DNA from 2 places in the Clostridium pasteurianum DSM 525 genome. Region 1 is predicted to be linked to the other one. Evidence: a T-box and tRNA genes for the amino acid it is inferred to sense, from the RefSeq annotation. Region 1 holds a T-box; the other holds one or more tRNA genes.

Region 1 (7,642 bases):
TAGAGGCCTCTGCTGTACTTAATTTAGAATTATTTTCCATTATGTTCTTAATCTTTTTATCCACATAAGTAGCAACTGCATGTAAATATTCTTCTCTTTCGTCGCCTTTTAGTTTATATTCTTTGTTATTAACTCTTACAGTAACGGAACTCATGTTTAACACCCTCTTAGATTCATCTAGTTTTAATTTTAACATATTATTACCTAGTACACAACTTATAATGACAGAGAGTTTAAAATTTGAGAGCATAAAGTTAACAAAAATTTAATCAACTTTACACTCTCTTCTCTTAAATAAATACTACCTTAGCTGAGCTCCTAATACATGTTCAAGAGTACTTAATATCTTACCATGAGCTTTATCCACTTCTTTATCTGTAAGAGTCTTATGCTCTGATCTATAGGTTATAGAATAGGCAACACTTTTCTTTCCTTCTTCTATTTGTGCACCTTTATATATATCAAATAATTTAAAGCTTTCAACTATATTGCCGCCTTTTTTACTTATAATATCTTCTATACTTTGAACTAATATATCTTCATCCAGTATTAATGCCATATCTCTTGTTACTGCCGGAAACTTAGGTAATGGCTTATATTTTCTCTCAATAACTGCATTTTCTACTATAAAATCAAAATCTATTTCAGCTATATAGCAGGCAGTGTCTACTCCATAGTTTTCTGATACATCTGGATGAATTTCTCCTAAAGTTCCTATGACTTTATTTTTCACAGTAACTTTGGCTGTTTTGCCAGGATGGAAAGATGGATTTTCAATTTCTCTTTCGTAATTTACATTTTTAATGCCAAGAGTTTCAATTATATTTTCTACTACTCCCTTTAAATCCAGATAATCTGCATTTCCATACAAACCTACAGTTATTATATTCTTTTCTTCTGGTATCTTATCTGCCTCTTCCGCTGGAATATATACTCTTCCTATTTCAAAAAGTCTTACTATTTCATTATTCCTTGAATAATTTCTAGCCAGAGCTTCCATCATAGACGGAACTGTAGTAGTTCTCATTATACTATAGTCTTCTCCCAGCGGATTTCTTATAGCTACAGCTCTTCTAAGAATACTTTCCTCTGGCAAAAGTATCTTATCAAATACTTTAGGACTTACGAAGGAATAAGTTATGGCTTCATTTAAACCGCAGGCAAGAAGGGTATCCAAAGCAATATCTTTAATAATCTGATTTCTGTATCTTCCTGTTCTTACACTGGAAACCTTAAGATTAGTAGAAGGTACGTTATTGTATCCATAAATTCTCACTATTTCTTCTGCTACATCTTCTCTTATATTTATATCTGTTCTAAAGGTAGGTACATTAACTATAAGCTTATCTCCCAAAATTTCAGTATTTAATTCCAGTCTATCTAGGTATGACTTCATGTCTTCTTTAGATAGGTTAAGTCCAAGGAAACTATTTATCCAGTTTGTATCCACTTCTACAGAATGTTCTTTTACAGGATTATCATATATGTCAATAGTCCCTTCCATTACTTCTCCTGCCCCCAGCTGCTCTATGAGATTGCAGGCTCTGTTCATAGCCATTTCCACAAGATTTGGATCTAAATCTTTTTCAAATCTTCCAGAAGCTTCTGTTCTTATATTTAATTTTTGAGAAGAAACTCTTATATTTGTTCCATCAAAATTTGCAGCTTCAAATATTATTTCAGAAGTATCTTCCTTAACCTCTGAATCAAGCCCTCCCATAATTCCGGCTAAACCAACTATATTTTCGCCATCCTTAATAGTCAAAATATCACTATTTAAATCTCTTTCCACTTCATCTAAAGTTGTAAATTTTTCATTTCCTTCTGCTTTTTCCACTACTATACTGCCAGAAGTTATCTCTCTCTTATCATAGGCATGCATAGGCTGACCTAATTCAAGCATTACAAAATTTGTTATATCCACTATATTGTTTATAGGTCTGACTCCAGCCTGAAGAAGTCTCTCTTCAAGCCAGGCAGGAGATTTTTCTATCTTTACATTTTTTACGCCTCTTGCCATATACCTTCTGCAAAGACTGTCCTTTATTTCTACTTTTATCTCATTATTGATATTAGCTGTACTCTTACAGCTATAATTTAATTCGGGCATTTTGTATTCTGTATTAAGAGTTGCAGCTGTTTCTCTGGCAATTCCAATTACGCTAAGGCAATCTGGCCTGTTAGAGGTTATTTCAAAATCAATTACTGCCTTATCAAGATTTAATACTTCTTTAATATTTTTTCCTACCACAGTGTCTTCAGGTAAAATCATAAGTCCATGAGCAGTGCCTTCTTCAGCGAGGCCCAATTCTTCCTCTGAACACATCATACCATTAGAAGGAATTCCTCTTAATTTCCCCTTCTTTATCTTTATGCCTCCAGGAAGACTTGAACCATGAAGAGCCACTGGTACAATATCATTCTCCTGCATATTATTTGCTCCAGTTACTATCTGTATAGGTAAGTCCTCTCCCACTTCTATCTGGCATACCACTAACTTTTCTGCATCAGGATGGGGTTCAATTTTTAATATTTTTCCTGTAACCACTTTCTGAATTTCGTCACCGCTGGTTATTACCTCTTCTACTTTTGATCCTGATAGAGTTAAGGCGTCTCCTAACTTTTTTGCATCTAAATCTATGTGAACATAATCCTTTAACCATTCTACTGGTACTTTCATAAAATTTACCTCCAATTTATTTAGTTAGGAATTAAAAGTTAAGAATTGAAAGTTATAGTAAATTTTTTTGGCTTTGCTGATAAAAGTTTATATTGAATTTTTAAATGAAGCTCAAAAAAATCTCTAATTTTAATTCTTAAATCTTAATTTCTATTAAAATTGTTTAAATAAAATAAAAAACAATTTAAACTTTTAAACTTTTCAATGATTGATTATTTTTTAAAATTGATCTAAAAATCTCATATCGCTTTCATATAATTGTCTTATATCATCTATCCCAAGAGTCTGCATAACTATTCTATCAAGTCCTACTCCAAAGGCAAAGCCGCTATATACTTCTGGATCTATACCACAATTTCTTAGAACTTGTGGATGAACCATACCGCAGCCATACATTTCTATAAAGCCTTCTCCCTTACACACCTTACAGCCTTCTCCCCCGCAGGCGAAGCAGGAAATATCAAGTTCTGCTGAAGGTTCTGTAAATGGGAAATGATGAGGTCTGAATTTTGTCTTCACATTCTCTCCAAACATCTTCTTTATATACATTTCAAGAGTTCCCTTCATATCTGCAAAAGTTATTCCCTTATCTACTACAAGTCCCTCTACCTGATAAAAAATAGGAGAGTGAGTAGCATCTGCTGCATCTGATCTATATACTTTTCCAGGGGATATCATCTTTATAGGCGGCTTTTGATTTAACATAGTTCTTATCTGTACTGGTGAAGTCTGTGTTCTTAAAACTATGTTATCATTTATATAGAAAGTATCCTGTTCACCTCTTGCAGGATGACCTTTAGGTATATTCAGCATTTCAAAATTGTATTTATCATATTCTACTTCTGGTCCTTCTTCCACAGTAAATCCCATGGAACGGAAAATTTCTTCAGTTTTTCTAAGAGTTATGTCTAGTGGATTTCTATGACCTATAGTCTGCTTTTTTCCTGGAAGAGAAATATCTATAACTTCACTTTTTAACTTTTCTTCCTTTTCCTTTTTCTTTATAGAATCCATAGATGTATTTATTATACCTTCTATTGTCTCTCTTACTTCATTGGCAATTTTACCTATTACAGGTCTTTCTTCCTTTGAGAGGGTACCCATCCCCCTTAATATCTGTGTAAGTTCTCCTTTTTTACCCAGATATTTTACTCTTAATTTTTCAATTTCTTCTTTGCTGACAGAACTTTTTAGTTCAGCAATGGCACTTTTCTTTATATCTTCTAATTTTTCCTTCATAAATTTTCTCCTTATAAATAAAATTATTTTTAAAATAGTAAATATACTTTTTGACAATTTAATAAAATACAAATAATCTTTTTTGTTTAAAATTATGATCAAAATTAACTATCAAAAAACAAAAAAACTTCTATCCCCTCTAAAGGGACGAAGTATCCGCGGTACCACCCTAATTGACAAAAATGTCCTCTTAAAAATGTATCGGTTTTAACCGCTGAAAGCTACAGAATATTTCTAAAAACATTACTAAAAATACTTTCACCATCAGAACTCCAGAGTGAACTTCAGTATATTCTATCTAAAGAGACTCTCAATTTAAAATCTCTTTTCCCTGTAAGATAACTTCTATACTTACTCTCTCCATCAAAGTTTATTTATAAAACTATATTTAACATTATAACTAGGATAAAGTTCTTTTTCAACTATTTTTCTGTCTAACAGCCTCAAACATCATTATTCCCGCTGCTATACCTACATTTAATGACTCCGTATTACCAGGCATTGGTATTTTTACTCTCACATCAGAAATTCCATAAATCTCCTCACTGATTCCGCTGCCTTCATTTCCCACCGCAATAATGATCTTCCCAGTAAGATCTATATCATAAAAATTATTTTTTGTATCAAGAGAACTCACCACAATTTTAAAACCCTGCTCTTTAAATTCTTTTATATGTACTAAATCTTCATCTATTATTATAGGTATTTTAAATATAGAACCCATAGTAGATCTCAAAGTCTTACTATTATATATATCTACAGATCCTTTAGTTACTATAATGCCTTTTGCCCCCGCAGCATTTGCTGTTCTTATAATGGTTCCCATATTGCCTGGATCCTGTACCCTGTCTGCTAATATATAAAATCCCTCATCATAGTCAACATTGATTTCTCTATTACTTACCACTGCGGCAATTCCCTGTGGATTGTCTGTGCTGCATATACTCTTTAATATAGATTCTGAAACCTTAATAATTTTAGTACTTCCCTTAATTTTCTGGTTTAAACCAATCTTTTCAAATTTTTCTTCTATAGACTCACTGATTATAACATAGATTACATTAAAATTTGATTCCAATGCTTCTGAAACAAACCTAAATCCTTCTACTATAAATCTATTATAAATGTTTCTATACTTCTTTTCCTGAAGCTTTTTTATGTCCTTAATTATCGTATTATCCTTACTTTTTATAATTTCCAATATTATATCAATCCTTACTTTAAAGGGTAAACATACTTCACAGCATTAATACAAAACTAATAACACTCTTTTAATAAAAAAACAGCCTAATAGGCTGTTTTTTATATACAAATTTAAAATAACTCATCAATATACTATATTATTTTGTATTCTAATTAAATCATAAACCTTTGATTAATATATGTACACATACAATATATAATATATATGATTTGTTATTTATTTTTACAGACCTAAGCTAATTGTTTCTTAGCTGCTTCAACTAACTCTGAGAAAGCTTTAGGATCATTTATAGCTATTTCTGAAAGCATTTTTCTGTTAAGATCTATACCAGCTAATTTGATTCCATTAATGAATCTTGAATAAGAAAGACCATTTATTCTTGTAGCTGCATTTATTCTAGCTATCCAAAGCTTTCTAAAATCTCTTTTCTTTAATCTTCTTCCAACATATGCATTTCTTAATGCTCTGATAACACTTTCGTTAGCAGTTTTAAATAACTTGCTCTTTCCACCATAGTAACCTTTTGCAAGTTTTAATATTTTTTTATGATACTTACGAGCATTCATAGCTCTCTTTACTCTTGCCATTTAAAAAACCTCCTTAAAAACCAATCCCCTTATAGGTATGGTAACAATTTCTTCATTGTCTTTTCTTGTGTTACAGAAACATATCCAGTTTTTCTTAAGTTTCTCTTTGTCTTTGTACTCTTTTTAGTTAATATGTGACTTTTAAAAGCCTTTGCTCTCTTAAGTTTTCCAGTACCTGTAAGCTTAAATCTCTTAGCTGCTGCTCTCTTAGTTTTCATTTTTGGCATAATAATTTCCTCCCCTCGATTATGCTCTTTTAGGAGCTAAAACCATTGTCATATTTCTTCCTTCAAGCTTTGCTCTTTTTTCGATGACATAAATGTCATCTAGTTTAGAAACAAAGTTATCCAATATTTTATTGCCCTTGAAGGCATAATCCGCTTCTCTTCCTCTAAATCTAACAGTAACTTTTACCTTGTCTCCGTCAAGTAAAAATTTTCTAGCATTGTTAGCTTTAATTGATATATCATGTTCTTCAATAGTAGTACTCAATCTAATTTCTTTAATTACTACTACCTTTTGATTTTTTTTATTTTCTTTTTCTTTTTTATTTTGCTCATATATGAACTTACCAAAGTTCATAATTCTGCAAACTGGTGGGTCTGCACCTGGTGATATAAGAACTAAGTCTAAATCCTGTTCTTCAGCCATTTCTATAGCTTCTCTAGTGGAGATTATCCCAAGCTGTGAATTATCATTTCCTATAACCCTTACTTTTTTTTCTCTAATCTCTTCATTAATGAGAAATTTACTGTTCTTACTAATGATTTTCACCTCCGAACTTAATAAAAAAGAAACATGCATAATCAATTAAGCTTACTCATCAAACTCTTGCAATCCTTTAGGTCTAGATAAATTAATACCCTGTCATATACTGTTGTCACTCATATATTATGAGGCAAGGACCTTAGTAAATAATCACTAGGATAGGTATTTATACAAAATAAAAAGGACGACAAATGCCGTCCTCAATAATAATCAAAGATTAAAATAAACCTAACTAGCAATGCTGTAAGGTGAGAAACGGCATGTTTCTTCTTGACATATAACATTATACTACCTATCTCATAGATTGTCAATATATTTATAAATTATTTACTTTTTCATCTATTTCAGCTTTTAATTTTAATATAAGATCTTCTATATTTAAACTTCCTAAATCTCCTTCTTTTCTGCTTCGTACGGAAACATTTCCACCTTTCATCTCATTGTCTCCTATTATCAGCATATATGGTATTTTTTGAAGCTGCGCCTCTCTGATTTTGTATCCAATCTTTTCATTTCTTATATCACTTTCTACTCTGAATCCTTCCTTCTTTAGTATTGCAACTATTTCATTTAAGTACTCAACTTGATTTTCTGTTATATTCATAACTTTAAGCTGAACTGGTGCAAGCCAAGTAGGGAAGGCTCCTGCATAATGTTCTATTAGTATTCCTATAAATCTTTCTATACTTCCAAATACAACTCTATGAACCATTACCGGTCTATGCTTTTCACCATCTGCAGCAATATAAGTTAAATCAAATCTTTCAGGCATCTGGAAGTCCAATTGAATTGTACCGCATTGCCATGTTCTTCCTATACAATCTTTGAGATGGAAATCTATTTTAGGGCCATAGAAAGCTCCATCCCCTTCATTTACTTCATATTTAAGACCTACTGCATTTAATGCCTCTATCAATCCCTTAGTAGCTATTTCCCAATCTTCATCACTTCCCATAGAATCTTCTGGTCTTGTGGAAAGTTCCACAAAATATTCAAATCCAAACACTTTATAAAAGGAATCGATGAGCTTTATTACTCCTAAAATTTCCTCTGTAATCTGATCTCTTGTCATAAATATATGAGCATCATCCTGAGTAAAGCATCTTACCCTCATAAGACCTTGAAGTGCTCCTGATTTTTCGTGTCTGTGCACAAGTCCAAGTT
Region 2 (7,642 bases), 1.7 Mb from region 1:
AAACGGCGGCCGTAACTATAACGGTCCTAAGGTAGCGAAATTCCTTGTCGGGTAAGTTCCGACCCGCACGAATGGCGTAATGATTTGGGCACTGTCTCAACAACGAATCCGGCGAAATTGTAGTGCAAGTGAAGATGCTTGCTACCCGCGATTGGACGGAAAGACCCCGTAGAGCTTTACTGTAGTTTAGCATTGAGTTTCGGTATTGTCTGTACAGGATAGGTGGGAGACTGGGATACAGTGGCGTCAGCTGCTGAGGAGTCGACCTTGGGATACCACCCTGACAGTACTGGAATTCTAACCGGAGGCCATGAAGCTGGTCACGGGACATTGCTAGATGGGCAGTTTGACTGGGGCGGTCGCCTCCTAAAAAGTAACGGAGGCGCCCAAAGGTTCCCTCAGCGCGGTTGGAAATCGCGCGAAGAGTGCAAAGGCAAAAGGGAGCCTGACTGCGACACAAACAAGTGGAGCAGGGACGAAAGTCGGGCTTAGTGATCCGGTGGTTCCTCGTGGGAGGGCCATCGCTCAACGGATAAAAGCTACCTCGGGGATAACAGGCTGATCTCCCCCAAGAGTCCACATCGACGGGGAGGTTTGGCACCTCGATGTCGGCTCGTCGCATCCTGGGGCTGAAGTAGGTCCCAAGGGTTGGGCTGTTCGCCCATTAAAGCGGCACGCGAGCTGGGTTCAGAACGTCGTGAGACAGTTCGGTCCCTATCCGTCGCGGGCGTAGGAAATTTGAGAGGAGCTGTCCTTAGTACGAGAGGACCGGGATGGACTGACCTCTGGTGCACCAGTTGTCACGCCAGTGGCACAGCTGGGTAGCTATGTCGGGAAGGGATAAACGCTGAAAGCATCTAAGCGTGAAGCCCACCTCAAGATAAGATTTCCCATAGCGTAAGCTAGTAAGACCCCTGAAAGAACATCAGGTTGATAGGTCAGAGGTGTAAGTGCAGTAATGTATTCAGCTGACTGATACTAATAGGTCGAGGGCTTGACCAAAATAAAATGAAGAAATAAAATTACTTTACCAGTTACTATGCAATTTTGAGAGTATAATTTTTTAGTTAAAAATTAAGAATTAAGAGTTAAGAATTTAGGAAAAAACTCCTAAGGAGTTTTAAAGGATTAAATTAAAGGAATTCCATAGGAATTTCATCAATAATTCTCAACTTTTAACTATTCACTCTTAACTTAATATATCCAGTGTCTATGACTTAGAGGTAACACTCCTTCCCATTCCGAACAGGCAGGTTAAGCTCTAATGTGCTGATGGTACTGCAGGGGAAGCCCTGTGGAAGAGTAGGTCGACGCTGGGTTATGTGGCCAATTAGCTCAGTCGGTAGAGCAGAGGACTGAAAATCCTCGTGTCTCTGGTTCGATTCCAGAATTGGCCACCATATATGGCGCTATAGCCAAGTGGTAAGGCAGAGGTCTGCAAAACCTTTATCCCCAGTTCAAATCTGGGTGGCGCCTCCATATTAAATAAGAAAGTAGTCTAATTGCTGATTTTTCAGTGGATGGGCTATTTTTTTTAAAAGGTAGTTATTATTATAATAATATGTAATGCATTGTGCAGACTGCTTAACTAAAGTAAGCTAACCTTATAGGTTAGCTTACTACTGATTCAAGAACTTTTATAGTTCCATCTTTACAATTAAGATCTATATTGGCACCTATGGGAAGAGTCAGTTTTGGATAATCATGTCCAGACATAAAATTTAATACAATAGGTAGATTCAAAGATAAAATTCTATCCTGTATTATTTCTTCTAATGTTAAACTTCTTTCATAGTGAGGTAGAGAACAATTAGTAAATTGACCGAGTATTATGCCTTTACAAACCTGGAGTTTATTAGCTAGTAGTAAGTGAGTAAACATTCTATCTATGGCATAGGGTTGTTCTCCAACATCTTCTATAAATAATATTTTATCTCTAGTATCTATTTCAAAATCTGTGGACAATGTATTACAGATCATTGATAAATTACCACCAACTAATGTACCTTGTATGTGCTTTGTCGAGTTACTTTTAATTGGTATGTTATCTGGATTCTTTATAATAAGATTTTTATAGCCATTCATTACAGTATTTAAAAGACTGTCTAGGGTAAAAATATCATCAAATTTTGAATTAATCATGGGACCATGGAAGCTTATAAGATTACATTTTGTATAGAAACTGTTTAAGTAAGTAGTTATATCACTGAAACCTACAAATATTTTAGGATTATTTTTTATTATATTAAAATCTATATAAGGTAAGGTTCTCATAGATCCATAACCGCCTCGTACGCATAATATCATTTTTACATTAGGATCAACAAACATGTTATTTAAATCTTCTGCTCTTTCTTTATCAGTACCAGCAAGATATCCTAAGCGCTTATATATATATTTACCTTCCTTTATGTTAAAGCCCTGTTCTTTAAAGAACTCTATTTTATTTTTTATGATATTTATATCCTCTGCACTAGATGGACATATTATTCCAATGGTATCGCCTAAACAAAGTCTTTGACCTATCATGATTTTACTCCCCTAAATATAATATTATAGTATTAATTAACTATAATATATAATATACATTAAATGAGAGAGTATGTTAACTTATTTATTTTAGAGTATAACTCCATTTTAGCTTCTGAAATTAAAGATTCTCTCTCTATTAAATCTAATGCTGTTGTAGAAAGCGCATTAACAGTTTTAATAAGCATTTTATTGGCAAAATCAGATTGAGTGGCTATAGCAAAATCTTTAGTGCCATATTTTACATTTTTATTTTCAATAATATCTATGCAATAATCTATGCTAGGAACTATATGACTAACATTGCCAAGGCTTAAACAGGAATCTATGCTTTGAGTTTCTATTATATCTGTTATACCCATTTCCTTGAGATTGTGAGAGAATAATCTATTTAATGTATTATTTAAAATGATTTCTTTACAAGGTAAGTCATATATGTGTAATTCACTTTCTATGTTTAATAGTTTTTCTGTAAAATTCATAAAATCACTAATTTTATTTTGTATATCCTCTGCTATTTTTATTTTTGATGTAGTTAATAAAAAACGAGCAGTAGTTTCAGTAGTACTTTTATTTTTGCAACTACTATGAAGGTCAATACTTTTAATAGAAGAAGTGTTCTCAAATCCTTTAAGAATTAAATTAATAGCATCGAATGTAAATATACAAGTGTCCATAGGAGAATATATATTTGAATCTTCCTGAAAAGTTTTTGTAAGATTTTTGTATTTAATTTCAATAGGTAATACAGCTTTGGAGTTTCCAATGACAAAAGTTTTTGTATATGGTTGAGTCATAAGAACTATATCCAAGTCTTCAAATGCACCTTGATGAACCATAGTCAATTTAGAGCCTCCAGATATCTCTCCAGGACAACCTATAACAACAATTGATCCTCCTATTTTAGGAATAACTTTAGATAAGCTTATAGCTGCTCCTACAGATATAGCTGATTGAAGATTATATCCATATATTTGGCCATTGTTTTTCGATCCATCATATTGGCATAAAAAGCATATTTTAGGATGACCACTTCCAAATTCTGCTTTAAAGGCTGTATCTATGTCCAGGTATTTTTCTTGTATTTTAAAGGAGTACTTATTTAATAATTTTAATAAATAAGTATAACTTTTATTTTCATGAAAGCTTTCTTCAGAGTTTTCGTATATATATTTTGATACATTACGTATTTCGTCTTCGATAGTACTTAAAAAACTTATCATTTCCTGTTTCATATGAATGCACACTCCTTAGTAATTAATTCTATATAAAATATAAGTAATATATAGAATTATATATAAAAAAATTAGATATTTGATGATATTCATAGTATGTGCTAATAATATCAAATATATTTACTATAAATGGAATATTAAATACTTGTAAATAAATGGTAAAAAGTATAATATAAAAATTGTTAATTTAATATTATATTCAAATAAATTTTTAAAATTACTAGGAGGAGAAAAATGTATAATAAATCTTTTCAGTTTATAGGACTAATTATTTTTATATTTGCATGTTTCTTTATTTTCATAGTATCTTTTAATGTAAATGCTTTTGAAAATACATATAGAGCTGTAAAAAATGAATCATTGGAAATAGATAAAAATGAAAGTAAAAATATCACTACTAAATTTTTAGGATATCCTTACTTAAGCGAAGATAAAAATAAATTTAATAATATAAAAATATACTATAATAAATATAAAGGAGTAATGGTAAAAAATTATGGAAATGATAAGAATACTAATAATGTCAATAAGAGTTATAAGAATGTTTATAAAGTAATTGTTCGTATAGGAAGTCAGATTTTAAATATCTATAATAATGATCAATTAATAAATATTATGACCTATTTTATGAATAGGAGTATTTTACTTATACCTATGAGTATATTTGTTACTTGTAATAAGAAAAGTGAGTTTTTTAGTAATAAATATGGAGAGTATAGATATTATTGGACAAGCATTAGTAATAACTATCTTTTAAATAATTCTTCTTATGATAAAAACAAAAATACTACGGAAAATAAAACCTTTAAAGTATCTAATAATATATTAAATAAAAGTTGGAGTTTTTATTTTGATATTACTAAGTTCATCTATGGCAATAGACATGAAAATTTTAAATTATATGTTAAAACCTAATACTATCATACCAGTATATTGAATAAAGTTTAATTATGTGGACAATATAGTGTAGTATTAATATTATAAAATGAAAAAGTTATCTCACAATGTATGTAATTGTAAGATAACTTTTTTTATTTTTAAAAATATTTATGGACAAAATAAATTTGGACATATAATTGAATAAAATATATATTAAGAGGCAATAATCAAGTTAGATTATCAATAAGTCTTACTTAGTGATTTTATAATGAATGCTAAGCTTAGATTAATTATCCATAGACCTGCAGTTTATATATTCATTCTTCAGAGAGTGGATATTATAATGGCTAGTCATTGGATAAATTAATGTGATTGTAGGAGGTTATAATGAAAAAACAAAGCTGTATTATATGTGGAAAGCCTCTAACTGATGGTATAATAGTTAATGGCAAAGGTATTTGTAAGTCTTGCGAAGAAAGATTAATTAATTTAGAGCCTGGAAATGATTTTTACGAATACTATAAAGAATCAATAAGAAAAAACATGATTCAAACAAGAGGAGCTGAATATAATTGTCAAAATTACCACTTGTAGATGGTGTGCTTGAGTACTTAAGAGAAAAAAATCTAATGTTCTGTATGCCTGGTCATAAGAATGGAAAGGGATTTAATAATACAGATATAGGAAAAGAATTATATGAAAATTTTATAAAAGCTGATATCACTGAAGTTGACGGAGTAGATAATTTACATCATTCAGATGGTATAATTAAAGAAGCACAAAATATGTTACGAGATTTATATGGAAGTAAAAAATCTTATTTTTTAATTAATGGAAGTACTAGTGGCAATTTAGCTATGATATTTTCCTGCTTTAATGAGGGGGAAAAAGTAATAGTAGAGAGAAGTTGTCATAGATCTATTTTTAATGGGATAATAATGAGAAAACTTGAGCCTGTATATATAAAGAATAAAATTGATAATAAATTTGGTTTACAATTGTCTATAGATGAGAATTATTTAATAAAATTATTTGATGAAAATTTAGATGCAAAAGGTATTATAGTCACTTATCCTAATTACTATGGCATATGTTGTAACTTAAAATTTATTATAAAAGAAGCAAATAAAAGAGGTATGAAGGTACTTATAGATAGTGCTCATGGAGCTCATTTTGGAATTCATAATGAGCTGCCTGAAAGTGCTGTAAAGTTAGGGGGGGATTTTGTTGTTATGAGTTCTCATAAAACACTTCCCAGCCTTACACAAACAGCCTATTTACATATTGGTGATAAAGTTGATACAGAAAAAGTAGATTTTTATGTTAGTGCATTTTTAAGTACAAGCCCTTCTTATATGTTGATGTGTTCAATGGATTATGCACGATATTATTTAGAAGAAAGGGGAAAAGATGAATACAAAAAATTAATTGATATATGTAATTATTATAGAAAAAAAATAAATGCATTAGAAGGATTTTATATTGTTTCTAAAGAAGATTTACAGAATAAAGAGGATATTGATGTAACAAGATATGTTTTAAATGTAGAAGAAGGATTTAGTGGTTATAAGCTATATAAATATTTAAAAAGTAAAAAGATACAGCCCGAAATGTGTGATTATCGTAATGTAGTTTTAATATTTTCTACATTTAATACAGAAGATGAATTTAAATTTCTTTATAAAGTACTCTGTGATTGTAATCTTGAAGATATAAAAGATTATAATTTTCATATGATAGAGAGCACTATAGGTCATATGAAAATTAAGCCTTTTGAGGCTGTGGAGAGGGAATATACATTGATAAATTATAATGAAGCATGCGGGAAAGTATGTAAAGAAGCTATTATTCCTTATCCTCCAGGAGTACCACTTATATTACCAGGAGAAATTATAGATGATTGTATAATAAATTTTATAGAATACTATTTATATAACAAATGTACTGTTCTAGGTATTAATCAGGAGAAAAAAATTAAAGTTATTATTTAATTAGGGGTTGCATGTAGAATGGGTAAAATATTTTGTCTGCTAGGAAAAAGCGGATCAGGTAAGGATACAATATTTAAAAGATTAATAGATAAAAAAGTTTTGAATTTAAAAGCTATAATTCCGTATACGACAAGACCAAAAAGAGAAAAAGAAACTAATGGAATAGAGTATTACTTTATTGATGAAGATAAATTAAATAATTATAAAAATATGGGTAAGGTTATAGAAATAAGAGAATATAATACTGTAAACGGAATATGGTATTATTCTACCATAGATGATGGACAAATTGATGGTAATAATAACGGTTATCTTATAATAACTACTTTGGAAGCATATGTAAGTCTTCAAAACTATTTTGGTAAAGATAAAGTAGTACCAATTTATATTACTTTAGATGATGGTATCAGATTGGAAAGAGCTCTGAAAAGAGAAAGAGAACAGGAAAAACCTAATTATAGTGAAATGTGCAGAAGATTTCTTGCTGATGAAAGAGATTTTAGTGAAAGCAAATTAAAGTCTGCAGGAATTAAAAAAGTATATTATAATTATGAAATTAATGAATGTATAAATGACATAAAAAAAAGTATTTTAAGTTATTATTGAGCTATGTAAAATTAATTACAAATTATAATGAATTTTTATCTATGTATGTATAATTATTTTATTTGAATTTAAATATAAAAATTTATGATAAAATAGTATATATAATTTAATTTTATATAAAAAGTTACAACATATAGTTAAGATTTAAAGTATATAATAAATTTATTTATAGATACAAATTAAAAAATAATATATTTATTTATAAATTATGAAAAAGATAAGGGAGGGTATGTTTATGAAGCTTATTATTGCTATGGTACAAGATGATGATGCTGGTGATTTAATACATGTATTAACTGAAGAAAATTTTCGTGTAACTAAACTTGCAACTACGGGAGGGTTTTTAAAAGCAGGAAACACAACTCTTATGATAGGAGTGGATGAAAAAGATGTTGATAAGGT

What was found. The T-box of region 1 lies ahead of pheS (phenylalanine--tRNA ligase subunit alpha). A T-box ahead of a tRNA ligase gene usually reads a tRNA of that ligase, here a tRNA-Phe.
Region 2: it encodes a tRNA-Phe, which carries the amino acid that the T-box ahead of pheS (phenylalanine--tRNA ligase subunit alpha) is inferred to sense. The anticodon was not compared.

The regions. Positions count from the first base shown of each region.
Region 1 covers NZ_CP009268.1:1,789,932-1,797,573, reverse strand. The annotation lists gene CLPA_RS08150 (cell division protein ZapA) at 1-196, opposite strand, end outside; gene pheT (phenylalanine--tRNA ligase subunit beta) at 302-2,680, opposite strand; gene pheS (phenylalanine--tRNA ligase subunit alpha) at 2,900-3,919, opposite strand; T-box leader at 4,060-4,295, opposite strand; gene CLPA_RS08135 (TrmH family RNA methyltransferase) at 4,338-5,120, opposite strand; gene rplT (50S ribosomal protein L20) at 5,354-5,710, opposite strand; gene rpmI (50S ribosomal protein L35) at 5,740-5,937, opposite strand; gene infC (translation initiation factor IF-3) at 5,957-6,484, opposite strand; ribosomal protein L20 leader region at 6,649-6,756, opposite strand; gene thrS (threonine--tRNA ligase) at 6,795-7,642, opposite strand, start outside.
Region 2 covers NZ_CP009268.1:116,080-123,721, forward strand. The annotation lists rRNA gene CLPA_RS00525 (23S ribosomal RNA) at 1-1,002, shown strand, start outside; rRNA gene rrf (5S ribosomal RNA) at 1,203-1,319, shown strand; tRNA gene CLPA_RS00535 (tRNA-Phe) at 1,325-1,400, shown strand; tRNA gene CLPA_RS00540 (tRNA-Cys) at 1,406-1,479, shown strand; gene CLPA_RS00545 (S66 peptidase family protein) at 1,612-2,529, opposite strand; gene CLPA_RS00550 (zinc-binding metallopeptidase family protein) at 2,589-3,764, opposite strand; gene CLPA_RS00555 (hypothetical protein) at 3,999-4,679, shown strand; gene CLPA_RS00560 (sigma factor G inhibitor Gin) at 5,031-5,237, shown strand; gene CLPA_RS00565 (aminotransferase class I/II-fold pyridoxal phosphate-dependent enzyme) at 5,216-6,634, shown strand; gene CLPA_RS00570 (nucleoside/nucleotide kinase family protein) at 6,653-7,240, shown strand; gene CLPA_RS00575 (cyclic-di-AMP receptor) at 7,476-7,642, shown strand, end outside.